One region of the Marinobacter xiaoshiensis genome, then DNA from elsewhere that is predicted to be linked to it. Evidence: riboswitches for the same ligand, from Rfam matches in the RefSeq annotation. Region 1 holds a riboswitch; the other holds the start of a gene.
The links. A riboswitch is a leader RNA that binds a small molecule or an ion and turns the genes downstream of it on or off. The one in region 1 is predicted to bind thiamine pyrophosphate.
Positions count from the first base shown of each region.

Region 1 (7,440 bases):
CCGTGTTAACCCCAGAATACTGGTGATTATGGAAACGGAGATATGGCCGAACATGATTCGCCAGAGCCGGTCTCGCGGGGTCCCTGTTTTTCTTATCAACGCCCGGCTGTCGGAGCGCTCAGCGCTGGGCTATGAACGTGTAAAGCGACTGGTAGCACCGATTGTGCGCAGCATCAGCTGGGTTGCAGCCCAAGCTGAAAAAGATGCAGAGCGCTTTCGAAGAATAGGTGTCGCCGCGTCCAAAGTTGCGGTTACAGGCAGCGTCAAATTTGATGTGGATATACCTGACTCAGTGCGCGCGGCGTCAGGGCAGCTAAAGAGCAGCCTTTCAGGTCGCCCCGTGTGGATTGCCGGAAGTACCCATGAAGGCGAAGACGCCCAGTTGCTGGCGGCACATAAGCAGTTGTTGCAGCATCAGCCCGATGCGCTGTTGATTATTGTGCCCCGCCACCCGGAGCGGTTTGAGTCAGTAGCGGAACTCATTGGCCGACAGGAATTCTCTCTGGCGCGGCGCTCTTCAGGTGACGACCCCTCCAGCGCGCAGGTATACCTGGGCGACACCATGGGCGAGCTGATGATGCTCTACGGAGCCAGTGATGTGGCTTTTGTGGGCGGCTCGTTGATAGAGCGTGGCGGTCACAATCCTCTGGAACCGGCGGGCTGGGGAATTCCTGTTATTTCTGGGCACAACGTATTCAATTTTGAAACTATCTATGATCGGTTGCTTGATGATGGTGGCGTAACCATGGTCAGGGATGGAGATGAGGTGTTTCGACAGCTGCTCGCCCTGTTCACTGATGTTGAGGAGCGTCAAGCCAGGGGGCAACGTGCATTGTCGGTGGTAAATAAGAACAAGGGTGCGCTGGATAGGGTGGTTGACGGAATTATCGAGTGGGTTTGAGTTGGGTTGGTGTAGGGGGGGGCAGTAAACGTTGGGTGGGGAGGAATGTGCTCCCCACCGCGCTTTCATCCGGATTTTAGCCTCGCAAACTAGCGTGTCGGGTCTTTCAGGGTCTGTTTGTCGTTGGCCAGAGCCTCAATTCCCGGTGCACTGGCGCTAAGCCAATTGTTCAATTCAATAAGATCTCTAGGGCTAAGGGTGCCGGCAGCCTGCTTTAACCGGAGGGTATTCGTAACATAGTCGTAGCGAGCATTGGCGTAATCATTAAGAGCCACGTAGTAAGCGCGCTCTGCATCCAGTACCTCAACTATGTTGCGGGTGCCCACGTCATACCCCGCGCGGGTCGCGTCCAGTGCGCTGCGGCGGGAAATAATCGTTTGCTCCAGGGCGGATGCAGTCTCTACGTTGTTGTTTACAGTCAGGTACAGGCTGCGCGTGCTCACTCTTACATCGCGGCGGGTCGTGTTCAGATCCTCCTGAGCTACTGTAACCAGCGAACGCTGCTGTCTAACACCAGCTTGAGTTCCGCCGCCCATATATAATGGTATATTCAGCTCAAGGCCGATAACACCTTGGGTCCCTTCCTGTTGCGGAAGCTTGTTGCCATCGAGTTCATTTTTTCCGTAGGAGGCGATCAGATCTAGCGTTGGCATATGGCCAGATTTTGCGACGTCTAAATTGGATTCGCTTGAATCCAGTACTGACATAGCAGCTTGTATTGCCCAGTTCTGTTCAAGAGCCGTCATTTCCCATGCGGATGGGTCTTGCGGTTCTGGTTGACCCAGAGGGAAGCTCTGACGCAAGTTTTGCAGGTCTTCAGAATATTCGCCTGTAAACCGGGCCAGTTGCTCCCGGGCGATGTTCGTCTGGTTTTCTGCTGCAATCCGGATACTTCTGGCATCGTCGTAGCTGGCGCGCGCTTCATAAACTTCTGTGATAGCTATCAGGCCAACATCAAAACGCTCTTGTGCCTGTTCGTATTGCCGGCGAATGGCGGCTTCGCCTGCTCTTGCGGTTGTAACAGTGTCTTGCGCCCGCAATACGTTGAAATAGGCAGTGGCAACATCCAGAATCAGCTGCTGCTGTGCCAGATTGTATTGAGCTTGGGCTGCTGCGGTTTGGAATTTGCTGGAATCATAACGAAACCAGTTGTCTGCTCGGAATACCGGTTGGGTGAGGCGCACACCGTAGTTAAGAGATTTGTAACTGTCCCCCACGCCGTTTTTGGCGTCAAAATCCGTATGATTTCCTTGCGCATAGGCTCCAATCTGGGGCAGCAGGGTACTCTTGCTTATATCACTGGCCGCCTGCTGGGATTCGAATCTGGCTTGAGCAGCCGCGATCCCGGAGTCGTAAGAGAGTGCTTTCTCATAGGTCTCAACCAGGTCCAGGGAAAGGGCAGGCTGAGCCGCCAAGAGGCCAATAAGTCCGGAAAGCAATCGTTTCTTCATTATTACTCCTGAGTACATGTGCGCGCCGGCGCCCAGTTGGGGGCGCTGAAAAAGGATACCGGATTGCCCGCGATGACATGGAGGCAACATCAGTAATGGCATGGTTAAGCAAGCCGACTGAAACAATCTTCCCATTATGGACAATAATTGCGCTCAGCTCTACACTTGCAAACAACACTCACTTTGAGTGCTACAGATTAAAGACTCGCGTCTTGACGGGGTGCTGGCTGTTTGACTTGTTCAGATAGTCGGCTGAGATTGCATCGCAGAACCCGCGACCTGATCCGGATAATACCGGCGTAGGGATTGAGACCAAGCTATCGAAGAGCCAGTGCTACCCGAGAACCACGTGGGTAGGGGCTCTCTCCGTCATGCGCGACCCGAATTCCAAAGTAATATTCCGGGAGCGAATGATGACAGATCTGCCTACCTACCTCAGTGATTCCGCCCGCGTCGATTCCGCCGCGATACAGCCCTTGCCGGGGTCGCGCAAAGTATACGTGCAGGGTAGCCGTTCCGACCTGCGGGTGCCTATGCGGGAAATCACCGTGCAGGACACACCCACAGAAATGGGTGGCGAGAAAAACCCACCGGTTGTGGTGTACGACACCTCCGGCATATACACAGACCCTGAAGCCACCATCGATCTGCGCAAAGGCCTTCCCGCCATCCGCGCGGCCTGGATAGCGGAGCGTGAAGATACGGCTCCCTTGGCAGGCTACACCTCGGAATACACCCGTCGCAGAATGAAAGATCCGCAGCTGGACCCGCTCCGTTTTATGGATGAGCGCAAGCCGCTGAGGGCGCTGGGCAATAAAAACGTGACCCAGATGCACTACGCCCGCAAAGGCATCATTACGCCGGAGATGGAATTCATCGCCATACGGGAAAACATGAAGCTGCAGGAAGCTCGTGAGCAAGGCTTGGCCGATGATCAGCACCCCGGCCAATCGTTCGGCGCCAGCATCCCAAAGGAAATTACCCCCGAATTTGTGCGCAGCGAAGTTGCCCGGGGCAGGGCCATCATCCCCGCGAACATTAACCACCCTGAATCCGAGCCCATGATTATCGGCCGAAATTTCCTGGTGAAAATCAACGGCAACATCGGCAACTCAGCGGTTACCTCGTCTATTGAAGAAGAAGTAGAGAAACTCACCTGGGGCATCCGCTGGGGTTCCGATACCATCATGGACCTTTCCACCGGCAAGAACATTCACGAAACCCGCGAATGGCTGATCCGCAACTCACCGGTGCCGGTCGGCACAGTGCCCATCTATCAGGCGCTGGAAAAAGTAGGCGGTGTCGCTGAAGACCTCACTTGGGAAATCTTCCGGGATACATTGATTGAGCAAGCAGAGCAGGGCGTGGACTACTTCACCATCCACGCAGGTGTGCGTTTGCATCACGTTCCCATGACCGCCAAACGCACCACCGGCATTGTCTCCCGTGGCGGCTCCATCATGGCCAAATGGTGCCTGGCCCATCACAAGGAAAGCTTCCTGTACGAACACTTCGAAGACATCTGCGAAATCATGAAAGCCTACGATGTCTCCTTCAGCCTCGGCGACGGCCTGCGCCCCGGCTCCATAGCCGACGCCAACGACGCAGCCCAGTTCGGCGAACTGGAAACCCTGGGCGAACTCACCAAAATCGCCTGGAAGCACGACGTACAATGCATGATCGAAGGCCCCGGCCACGTACCCATGCACCTGGTAAAAGAGAACATGGACAAGCAGCTGGAGTGCTGTGACGAAGCGCCCTTTTATACCCTCGGGCCATTGGTCACCGACATTGCCCCTGGCTACGACCACATAACCTCCGGCATCGGCGCTGCCATGATCGGCTGGTTTGGCTGTGCCATGCTCTGCTACGTCACCCCCAAAGAGCACTTGGGTTTACCAAATAAAGACGACGTAAAAACCGGCATCATCACCTACAAAATCGCCGCCCACGCCGCCGACCTGGCAAAAGGCCATCCCGGCGCCCAAATCCGCGACAACGCCCTATCCAAAGCCCGGTTCGAATTCCGCTGGGAAGACCAGTTCAACCTCGGTTTGGACCCGGACACAGCCCGCGCCTTCCATGACGAAACCCTGCCCAAGGAATCCGCCAAAGTGGCCCACTTCTGCTCCATGTGCGGCCCGAAATTCTGCTCCATGAAAATCTCCCAGGAAGTTCGCGATTATGCAGCCGAACACGGCATTGATGAGATTTCAGCCGTGGATGCAGGCATGAAGGAAAAGTCCCGGGAGTTCGTGGAGTCAGGGAGTAAGCTATACGATAAAGTGTAAGTTCTTAGCCTGATTAGCTGGCTGGGCGCGATCCAGCCAGCTAATTACTGTCAGCGTATTACTGTGATGCACGGGGCAGTTGTGGGAGAACGCTTCCCAAAACTGTGCGAAGCCATGGATGGCGTAGCCAAGCGTACAGGGACGTATTCACAGCGTGTTTTGGGAAGCGTTCTCCCACAACTGTCTTGCACCCAAGCAGGCTTGCAATAAACAACACCAACCGGCTATCGTGCAAAACCGATTTCAAAACAGAGTAAAGCATGACCAAGCCGTTCCAGTTCAAAGCCAGTGATGTCAAAGTTGAAAAACGCGAAATCGTCTTCCAGGGCTTCTTTCGCATGGACAAGCTGTGCCTGACTCACCCGCGCTTTGATGGCCGGAACATGCCGCAGTTTACCCGCGAGCTTTTCATTCGTGGCGATGCCACCTGCGTGCTTCCCTACGACCCCGAACGGGACGAAGTGGTACTGCTGGAACAATTCCGCCTGGGCGCTTTGGGGCGAGACCAATCCCCCTGGTTGCTGGAACTGGTCGCTGGAATGAACGAAGAAGGCGAGAGCAGCGAAGAAGTCGCCCAAAGAGAGGCTGAAGAAGAAGCCGGCCTCAGCTTCAGCAAACTCGAAAAAATCTGTGATTACCTGGTGTCGCCAGGTGGCACTACAGAAATGGTGTACCTGTATTGCGGCAAAGTCAGCACCGAATCCGCAGGCGGCCTGTTCGGACTGGAAGAGGAAAGCGAAGACATCCGTGCCCATGTGGTTTCAGCAGACGAAGCCATAGCGATGATCAGCGACGGCCGCATCAACAATGCAGCAGCAATCATTGCCATACAATGGCTGCAGATCAATCGTGCCAGACTGCGGGCAGGGTGGTAGCCATGAATGAATGGGCAATGAAACCCAAGCGCTACGTGCCCGACCTGCGGCAGCTTGGAGCCCTGTGTGAGGGTAACTACCACCGCATTGAAAGATTACGCCAACTGAGAGCAGGTGATCAGCCCGTCTGCGACATTGAGTTGCACCGGGAAAGCGAATATTTGGGCCGGGTTCGAATCAAGGTGCTGCAAACCGCCCGATATACCGAAACCCTCTTGCTCGAACAAATACACAATAGTGGTCGCTGGCTTAACAATCCGCAGATGACCGTGCGTGTATACCACGATGCAGTTATGGCAGAGGTCATAAGTTGTTATCGCGACACGCAGATTGCGCCGGTCAACGATTATCCTAACCGTTTTATGCACCACCCGGATGAAAAGACGCAGGTTAATGGGTTCCTGGCCGACTGGCTGGAATACTGTCTGAGATTCGGCCACCTGCCTCTTGAACATGCGGCATGGACGACCCGGCAGGGTGTCGACTAAGAGTTTTTGCGCCTGGCTGCCAGTAAATCAGGTGCTGTGAAAGGCGAATAGAGTTGGCAAATCGCGCAATATTTTGCCTGCGTTAGGCCAGAATGTGACATCGGTTCCAATAGCAAGTGATAAATTCGGTAGCTTACAACGTACACTTGCCCTCAGATCATGGGAGCCTGTGTAACGTGGTAGCCCGTAAATCTGTTACTCATTGACGGCAGCAAACAGACCAATAGCATCATGACCTCAAAGGAAACCGCCCGGCCACTTCGGGTACTGCAGCTAACGGATCCACACCTTATGGCCAGTGCTGATGGCGCGCTGCTTGGTGTTAATACCCGCGACAGCCTCAATGCAGTCATAGCTGAAGTGCTTGCTTCGCACGGGCAGCCGGATCTGATTCTTGCCACTGGCGATCTTGCTCAGGATGGATCGGAAGAAGCTTATTGTGCGCTAGGCGAGAGTTTTACTGCTTTTAACTGTGCATCAGCCTGGATTGCCGGTAATCACGACAAGGTTCCCTCCCTGAAAGAAGTTGCCGCTCGCTACGGCGCAAACCGTCGTCACCTTGTGCAGGGCGGCTGGCAGTTTATTCTTCTGGATTCGTCCGTACCGGGTAAAGTGCATGGGGAGCTCGCGGAATCCGAGTTGGGTTTTTTAGTACAGATGCTGGAGCAGAATCCGGATGTGCCGACCCTTGTAACCCTGCACCATCACCCCGTTGATATTGATACCGATTGGATGGCCGATATTGGGCTGAGAAACCGTGAAGAGTTCTGGCAGTTGATTGACAGGTTCCCGCAAGTAAAAATTGTGTTGTGGGGCCACATTCACCAGACCTTTGAGCAGCAAAGAAACGGCGTGCACTTGTTGGCTACGCCGTCCACCTGCATTCAATTTACCTCCGGCTCACGCAAGTTCTCTGTAGATGACCTGGCGCCCGGGTATCGTTGGTTTGAGCTCCAGGCTTCCGGCGACTTCACTACGGAGGTCTGCCGGGCCCGGAGTTTCGAGTTTGAGCTGGATCAGAACAGCACCGGTTACTGAGCCGCTTCTGCCAGCTCCTGCTCTGCAACGTCACTTTCTGCGTTTTGTCCGCGAAGCTCTCGTGCTGCTGCCACCATTGCTTCCAGAGCAGGTATGACTTCCTCCCAGCGGCGGGTTTTCAGGCCGCAATCCGGGTTGACCCACAAACGCTCTGCCGGAATCCTCTCTGCGGCTTTGCTCATCAAATCGGTTACTTGTGCCACTCGCGGAATGTTCGGGGAGTGGATGTCGTAAACCCCTGGCCCTATGTCGTTGGGATACTCAAAGCCCTTGAACGCATCCAGCAGCTCCATGGCAGAGCGTGATGTTTCGATGGTGATCACGTCGGCATCCATGCGGGCAATGGCCCCGATGATATCGTTGAACTCCGAGTAGCACATGTGAGTATGAATCTGA
Region 1 covers NZ_JAVMBO010000015.1:88,746-96,185, reverse strand. The annotation lists gene waaA (lipid IV(A) 3-deoxy-D-manno-octulosonic acid transferase) at 1-901, shown strand, start outside; gene RKA07_RS11075 (TolC family outer membrane protein) at 991-2,352, opposite strand; TPP riboswitch at 2,559-2,675, shown strand; gene thiC (phosphomethylpyrimidine synthase ThiC) at 2,766-4,643, shown strand; gene RKA07_RS11065 (NUDIX domain-containing protein) at 4,904-5,518, shown strand; gene RKA07_RS11060 (DUF1249 domain-containing protein) at 5,521-6,006, shown strand; gene cpdA (3',5'-cyclic-AMP phosphodiesterase) at 6,238-7,044, shown strand; gene metE (5-methyltetrahydropteroyltriglutamate--homocysteine S-methyltransferase) at 7,038-7,440, opposite strand, start outside.

Region 2 (7,440 bases), on a different contig from region 1:
GAAGGTTTGAGGAGGCCCACTATGCTTCTCAGGAGCACCGACTTGCCCGTTCCTGAACCGCCTACAACACCCAGGATTTCACCTTTGACGAGATCCAGATCCAGGTTTTTGTGGACTACATGACTACCAAAGCGGTTATCAAGCCCGCGCACTTCAATAACGGACGCTGGGCGAGTGTTGGCTGCGTGAATGGTCTGCTCTGCCATGGTTTACCAGCCCATTTCCATGAAGAAAAGTGCAGCCACCGCATCAAGAAGAATAACCATAAAAATCGACTGCACTACAGCAGACGTGGTGTGCACGCCAACGGACTGAGCGCTGCCGCCCACTTTGAATCCTTCAAGGCAGCCGATAGCCGCGATCAAAAAGGCAAAAATGGGCGCTTTCGACATACCTACAAGAAAGTGCTTTAGCGCAATGTCCCGCTCTACAATCGCCATGAATTGAGTTGGAGTAATGTCCAGAGCAAGAGCGCAGACCATGCCACCGCCAACAAGACCGGAGATAATGCCCACGAAGGTCAGAATCGGCAGGCTGACCATCATCGCCAGAACTCGCGGAATGACGAGCAATTCAACCGGGTCCAGCCCCAGAGTGCGGATGGCATCCAGCTCCTCGTTTACTTTCATGGCACCGATTTGTGCAGTGAAGGCGCTGGCCGTTCGGCCTGCAAGCAAAATGGCCGCAAGCAACACACCAAACTCCCGAAAAAATGAGAAGGCCACCAAATTGACCGTATAGATTGTCGCGCCAAAGTCCTTCAAAACCGTGGCACCTAAAAAGGCAACCACGGCGCCAACCAGAAAGGTGAGCAGGGCAACGATAGGTAGCGCGTTGAGGCCGGTAGCCTGAATTGCTGCGACAAACGGCGTGATACGCCAGCGTTTGGGTCGTGGCAGGATATACACCAGCATTGCGATAATCTGGCCGACAAACCCGGACAACAAGTAGGCAAGATGCCAAACGGCAGCAACTCTCTTGCCAGTTTCGGTCAGAAACTCAGCAACTGGCGTAAGACCTTCAGGCTCAGGGGATGGCTCTTCTCGCATTGCATTCGCCACTGCTTGCAGCAGTGCGCTTTGTTCCTGAGGCAGGGTTGTCGGGGTGTTACCATCCTGTTCAGTCAGCGAAATGAGGGTGTCCGGCCCAAGCAGGGTGGTCAGAAGCGATGCGCCGGCCGTATCAACTTTCCCCAGACCTTTCAGGTCTATGCGCTCAGCGGCCCACTGTTGGTCGGAATTCGCCTCAACACGCTTTTTGAGTGCTTTATAGTCGGCCAGAGTCCAGTCGCCCTGAATAACCAAGTTGCCATGTTCACTCGTCAGAGATCCTGGCTGACGGTGATTCAATGAGGGTTTTTCGTGTTCCGGGGAGCTGGCACTGATGGGCACGGGTGTCAGAATTCCAAAGGTTGGTTTATTAGCTTACTAGCTTAGAGTCTGTGAACGCTATCTGCCAGTAACTGGCGGTCTTCCTTATCATGGCTGGCGAGCACAATGAGTGTACCCCGAGCTTTCTCATCTAGCAGCAATTGTCGAAGAAGATCCCGTGCTTCGCTGTCCAGGCCCGTAAGTGGCTCATCAAGAAGCAGTATTGGCTTTTTGCGCAGCAGCGCCCGTAATAAGGCAACACGCTGTCGCTGGCCGCCAGAAAGGTCTCCGGGTAAACGCTTGCCAAAGCCTTCAAGACCAACGCTGTCCAGTCCCTGCTCGATAGCCTGTTGGTTCTCAGGTGTGAGTTTTAGCCCGGGGTGGATGCCAAGGCCGATATTCGTCTCAACATTGAGGTGTTCAAACAGGTTGTGCTCCTGGAACACGCTGGTGAATGGTCGTTGCCAGGGTGCCTGTTGGCGCAGGCTTTCATCCTGCCAAAGGATGTCGCCGGATTGTGGCTCAAGAAAACCTGCCAGCAGGTTCATCAGTGTGGATTTGCCCGATCCGCTGGCGCCGTGAATCGCAATGCATTGCCCTGGCTCCACGGTGAAATGAAAATTCCAGGGAGATTCCTGGTCCGGGTATGAAAATACCAGATTCCTTACTTCAAGCATGTTCAGGCTCCGGAACACTTCTGGGTGATTTGGTTACCAAACCGGTTTGGTGTAACGGCGATCCCAGCCTGTTAAAAACGCTAAACAGCACGAGCAAAAGCAGCACAAGCCAGAGCCCGGTGGCGGCCGCGGCATCCATTCGGTAACTGCCAAGCTGCTGATACAGCAGCACTGGCAGGGTAGGCTGGCCCGGTGTGCCGAACAGCGCAATAACCCCGAAATCACCCAGCGATAAGCCTGTGCCGTAGGCCATGGCTAAAGCCAATGGCTTGCGCATTCTTGGCCAGTGCAGCCATCGCCAGCGATACCAGCCCAGCACGCCAAGCTGATCTGCTTGCTGGCGGCTGGCGGAGTCGAGGCTCCCCAGTGGGCCTTTGAGCATCTGCAATACAAAGGGCAGAGCCATCATCGCGTTGATTAGCGTAACCAGCACCAACCCTTCACTTGAACTGCCAAGGCTGGGTCGGAACAGCAGAAACAGGCCTGTGCCGAGAACCAGCGGTGGAATCATCAAAGGCAAATACGCTGCCACATCGGTTAGCTGAGTGATTGCAGGTCTCTTCGATACCGATCCCGAAGCCAGCATTAGTAGAGCAGCGCATACAGACATCAACCCGGCGGGCAGGGCGATTGCCAGGCTTCTCACTGTGGCGTCAAGTAAAGCTGGATTGACCGAGAAGCTGCCTTGCGGAAAGAAAGCGCTGCCCATACCGGGAAGGCCTCTAATTAAAATGGCCAACAGCGGCATTACCAGAAAGAGCACAAACAATCCGAGGACGGTGCCATCTGCCAAGCGCGCATGGAGGGAACTGCCTGCTTTGGTTCGGTGCGACGCAACGCGCCTGTCCGGCAGTAGAGAAGCCGTAAGCCCGCGGCGGGCTGCCAGCCACCAAAGGAACCCGCAAATAATAAGCTGAACCATGGCAAGAAGAGCAGCTTGGCCGGAATCGAATTCGAATCGCAAAGACTGGTAGATCGCAACTTCAATGGTGGTTGCCGCTGGCCCGCCGCCCAAGGTCATCACTATGGCAAAGCTGGTAAAGCACAGTGTGAATACCAGTGCCGCAACGCCAGACAAGACAGGCTTGATGGCAGGCCACTCCACCGCTCGCCAATACCACCAGCGCCCAAGCCCGAGCTGGGCGGCAACCCTGAGTTGCGATGGGGGTGCACCTTCAATTGCCTGCAACAGAATCCGTGCGGCCAGCGGCGCGTTGAAAAACACATGGGCCAACACAATGCCGTTGATGCCGTAGAGGTTCCATGATGCGCCAAGCCAGTCATGGGCAAAGCCGGTGAACCAACCTTGGCGCCCGTACACGCTAACCAATCCAGACACTGCAACAATCGAGGGAAGCACCAGGCTCAGCTCCATCAACCGCAGCAGAACAGCACGCCCCGGAAACGCAGGTTGTCTGGCGAGGATTCTGGCAATCGGAATAGCCACAAGAAGACTGAGTAAAACAGAAAGAAACGCCTGCCAAATCGTAAAGGTAACCACGGTGCGCAAATAGCGGCTTTGCCAGAGTTGGCTGATATCCGGTAGTGAAGCCTCCCAGATAAGGGCTGCCAGCCCCGCCACCGAAAGCAGCACCAGCGCACTGGCGATCGTAAGCCCGGGCCAGAGCTGCCACCCGGGGCGGCTGAAAGGTGCAGGCCGCCCGGGTGTCGAGTGCGAAGGTAACGCGTGTTGCTGGCGCTTAGCGAGGCTGCTCATGGGCCTTGATTACCGTGTCATGGCATCCAGCCACTCGTTCATCCATTGGCGGCGGTTATCGGTTACGGTTTTGGGGTCAAAATACAGCGCTTCTTCTGGCTGAATCAGCTTGTCGAAAACGGATGGCAATTCATCGCCCAAATCGGTAGCCGGGTACATCACGTTTTTAAGGGGAATGTGCCTTTGAAAACTCGCGCTCAGCATAAAGTCGAGAAATTCACGCCCGAGTTTTTTCTGATCGGATGAATCAACCAAGGCAGCCACTTCAACTTGCAGATAGTGACCCTCTTCGAACTGAGCGGCCTGGTATCGATCTGTTTTATCTACGGCCATGTGGTAAGCCGGGGAGGTGCTATAGGAAAGAATCATCGGCGCTTCGCCATTCATGAACAGCGAAAAATAGCCGTCGCTCCAGCTTTTGGTTGTGGTGAGAATCTTGCCGTTGAGTTGCTGCCACTTTTCAGCCGCCTGGTCGCCGTATACATGGCGCATCCAGAGCAGCAATCCAAGGCCGGGGGTGCTGGTTCTTGGGTCCTGGATGATGATCTTCAGGTCGTCAGGGGCTGCGATCAGCGCGTTCAGACTTTTTGGTGGATTAGGCAGTTGTTCGGTATCGTAAACGAACGCAAAGTAGCCCCAGTCGTAAGGTACAAACACCGGGTCTTGCCAGTTGATGGGCAGGTTCAGGGCTGAAAGATCGGTTTCGTGGTTTGCCAACAAGCCTGTTTGTCGAGTTGTTTCCATGGTGGCGGTGTCCAGGCCCAGCACCACATCGGCCTGAGTGCTTTTGCCCTCAAGGCGCAGGCGTTGGAGAATGTCACCACCGCTGTCCAGCACCACATAGTTGATCTGGCAGTTGCAGGTTTGCTCAAAGGCTTCTTTAACGGCTGGCCCCGGGCCCCATTCTGCGGCGAAAGAGGGGTGGGTATACACAGTAAGGATGGCTGCCTTTTGGGCGTGTGCAGGCGCAAACGCCAAAGCAAGCAGAAACAGTGCAAACGCTCGGATGAGCATGGTGGTATAACCTCCGCAACAAGTTAAGGGTGGCCATAATTGGCAGCCATGTTGCGGGCCCCACCGAGGGTGGTGAGTGCTCAATCCCTTCGCCGGCATAATCCGGATCAGGTTCCGCGGGTATGGTCTCAGCCCGGCATTTGCCCGGCACCCCGTTGAGTTGAATAAAGTGTACCATGCTGGCGGTTGGCAATGGTAAGAGGCAAGGAGAACGCAGGTGCCAAAGTTTTTACATACAGCAGATTGGCAAATGGGCCGAACCTACAGCCGGTTTGACGCCGAAGATGGCGCTGCATTGGTTGAGGCACGATATGAAGCCATCGAGCGGCTGGCGGCGCTGGCCACTGAACACCAGTGCGACGCGGTATTGGTTGCAGGTGATGTGTTCGATGCTCAAACAGTATCTGATCGCACCATCAGACGCGTGTTTAATGCCACCAGTGGCTTTAAGGGCCCTTGGGTAATGCTGCCAGGCAACCACGATGCGGCACTTGCAGAGAGTGTATGGTCTCGGGCAAAGCGGTTGGGAGCCGTTCCACAGAACGTTTACCTTGCACTTGAATCCGGAGTTACATCTTTGCTGGACCAGGGTATCGCTGTGCTGTCGGCGCCTCTTACCCAGCGACACACCTATGGCGACCTGACCCAGCCTTTTGCCGAAATGGAAACCGCACCTGATTTGCTCCGCATAGGTTTGGCCCACGGCAGCGTTCAAGGCTTGCTGCCGGACGAAATTGATTCAACCAACCCCATCGCCCCCGACAGAACCACCACAGCTAATTTGGATTACCTGGCCTTGGGCGACTGGCACGGCGTTAAGCAAATAAACGAGCGAACCTGGTACAGCGGCACGCCTGAACCTGAGCGTTTTCGCAATAACGATGCCGGGTATGTGCTGATTGTTGATATTGAAAGTCCGGGGGCGACACCTCAAGTGACCCGCCATGAAACCGCCCGCTATCAATGGCACCAGTGGCTGGAGACTCTATCTGTGCCATCCGATCTGGACGAACTACTGATTCGCATAGGCAAATTGCCCGAGGCTTCGGTTCTGGATTTGAAACTTAGCGGCACACTCACGCTGGCCGGCGATCAAAAACTGACGGAAGTACTTTCGATAGCAGAAGCTCGCTACCGCAGCGTTACCTGTGATCGAAGCGGCTTGCAGCTGGAGCCCACTGAGGAGGATATTGCCGAACTGCATGCAGACGGGTATCTCGGAGAAGTGGTTCAAGAGCTAAGGGAGAGCCAGCAGGCGACTGAAGAGGGTGAGGAGGCTGCCGTAGCACGGGATGCGCTCGGCATTCTTGCAGGCCTGCTCAAACCAAAAGACGCGGAGGTGGCCCAATGAAACTCCAGCGTTTACGTGTTGAGCAGTTTCGCCAATTCAGGCAAGGCCTGGAGCTGGATAGCCTGCAGCCAGGTATTAACCTGATTCACGGCCCCAACGAATCCGGTAAGAGCACCCTGGTCCGCGCCATCCGTGCCGCCTTCTTTGATCGTTATCGGTCCAAATCCGCTGAGGAACTGGCCCCGTGGGGCGATTCATCCGCTGCCCCGACCGTTGAGCTGATATTTGAGCACGGGGGTAAGCACTGGCAACTGGACAAGCGTTTCCTTAAACGTCATCGATGTGATCTGAAGGTAGATGACGAAACTTTCAGCGGCGAAGAAGCCGAAGAAAAGCTGGCCGAGTTGCTGGGCTATCAGTTCCCCAAAAAAGGCGCCAGTAAAGAGGAGCACTGGGGAATCCCCGGTTTGCTTTGGGTTGAGCAGGGGACCGGGCAAAACATTGAGAACGCGGTATTGCACGCCGGTGGACACCTGAAATCCGCATTGAACAACCTGGTAGGTGAAGTCGCCAGCAGTGGCGGTGATGAAATTATCCAGGCCGTGGAGCAGCAGCGCAAAGAGCTACTGACATCAACCGGGAAGCCAAGAGGCGACTATCTTGAACTAGCGAATACCCGGGAGGCACTGCAACTGCAGGTGAGGGATTTGAAGTCACGGGTTGAGCAGTACAAGGCTCAAGTGGATCGTTTGGGAACCCTGGCCGCAGAGCATGAACAGGCCAATCGCGAACGCCCATGGGAAGAGGCCCGGCGCGAGATGCAGCTCGCAGAAGCAAAATACCGTGAAGTTGAGGCGCTGCAGGAGCAACAAGCTCGGGGAATCGAGTCGCAAAAACAGATTCAGCAAAACCTCTCCCTGCTTCAGCAAAGCCAGATTCACTGGCGTAACCAAAATGAACAACTTGAGTTACGCCATCAGAACTACCTGAAGGCCAAGCAACAACTGGAAAAGGAAGAGCTCGCCAGCCCTGAGTTGGTTAAGCAGGTTGAGGCTGCACGCAGCCAATACCAGCTTGCCAATCAAACCGTGCAGCAGGCCCATCTCAGAGATAAACGGGAGCGCCTGGAGAAGGACTGCGCCAGACTGAAAGCGGATCTGGCGCAACTGAAACAACGCCAGGAAGAGGCCAAAGGCATTCAGGTTTCGCTGGACTCAGCACGAAATACTAGAAAGATAAACCTCATAGATATCGGCGCATTACGAGAACTAAAGAAGAATCAACGTGAACTTGATGATGCGAATATTCGAATCCAGACCGTAGCCACCCGTGTTACCTGGAACCTGAAGCCAGGCGCATCACTGGATCTGG
Region 2 covers NZ_JAVMBO010000010.1:2,823-10,262, reverse strand. The annotation lists gene RKA07_RS07595 (ABC transporter ATP-binding protein) at 1-206, opposite strand, end outside; gene RKA07_RS07590 (MlaE family ABC transporter permease) at 210-1,400, opposite strand; gene RKA07_RS07585 (thiamine ABC transporter ATP-binding protein) at 1,433-2,047, opposite strand; gene thiP (thiamine/thiamine pyrophosphate ABC transporter permease) at 2,040-3,764, opposite strand; gene thiB (thiamine ABC transporter substrate binding subunit) at 3,774-4,778, opposite strand; TPP riboswitch at 4,846-4,943, opposite strand; gene RKA07_RS07570 (metallophosphoesterase family protein) at 4,996-6,129, shown strand; gene RKA07_RS07565 (AAA family ATPase) at 6,126-7,440, shown strand, end outside.
Region 2: linked by a shared signal. The riboswitch ahead of thiB (thiamine ABC transporter substrate binding subunit) and the one ahead of thiC (phosphomethylpyrimidine synthase ThiC) in region 1 are both predicted to bind thiamine pyrophosphate.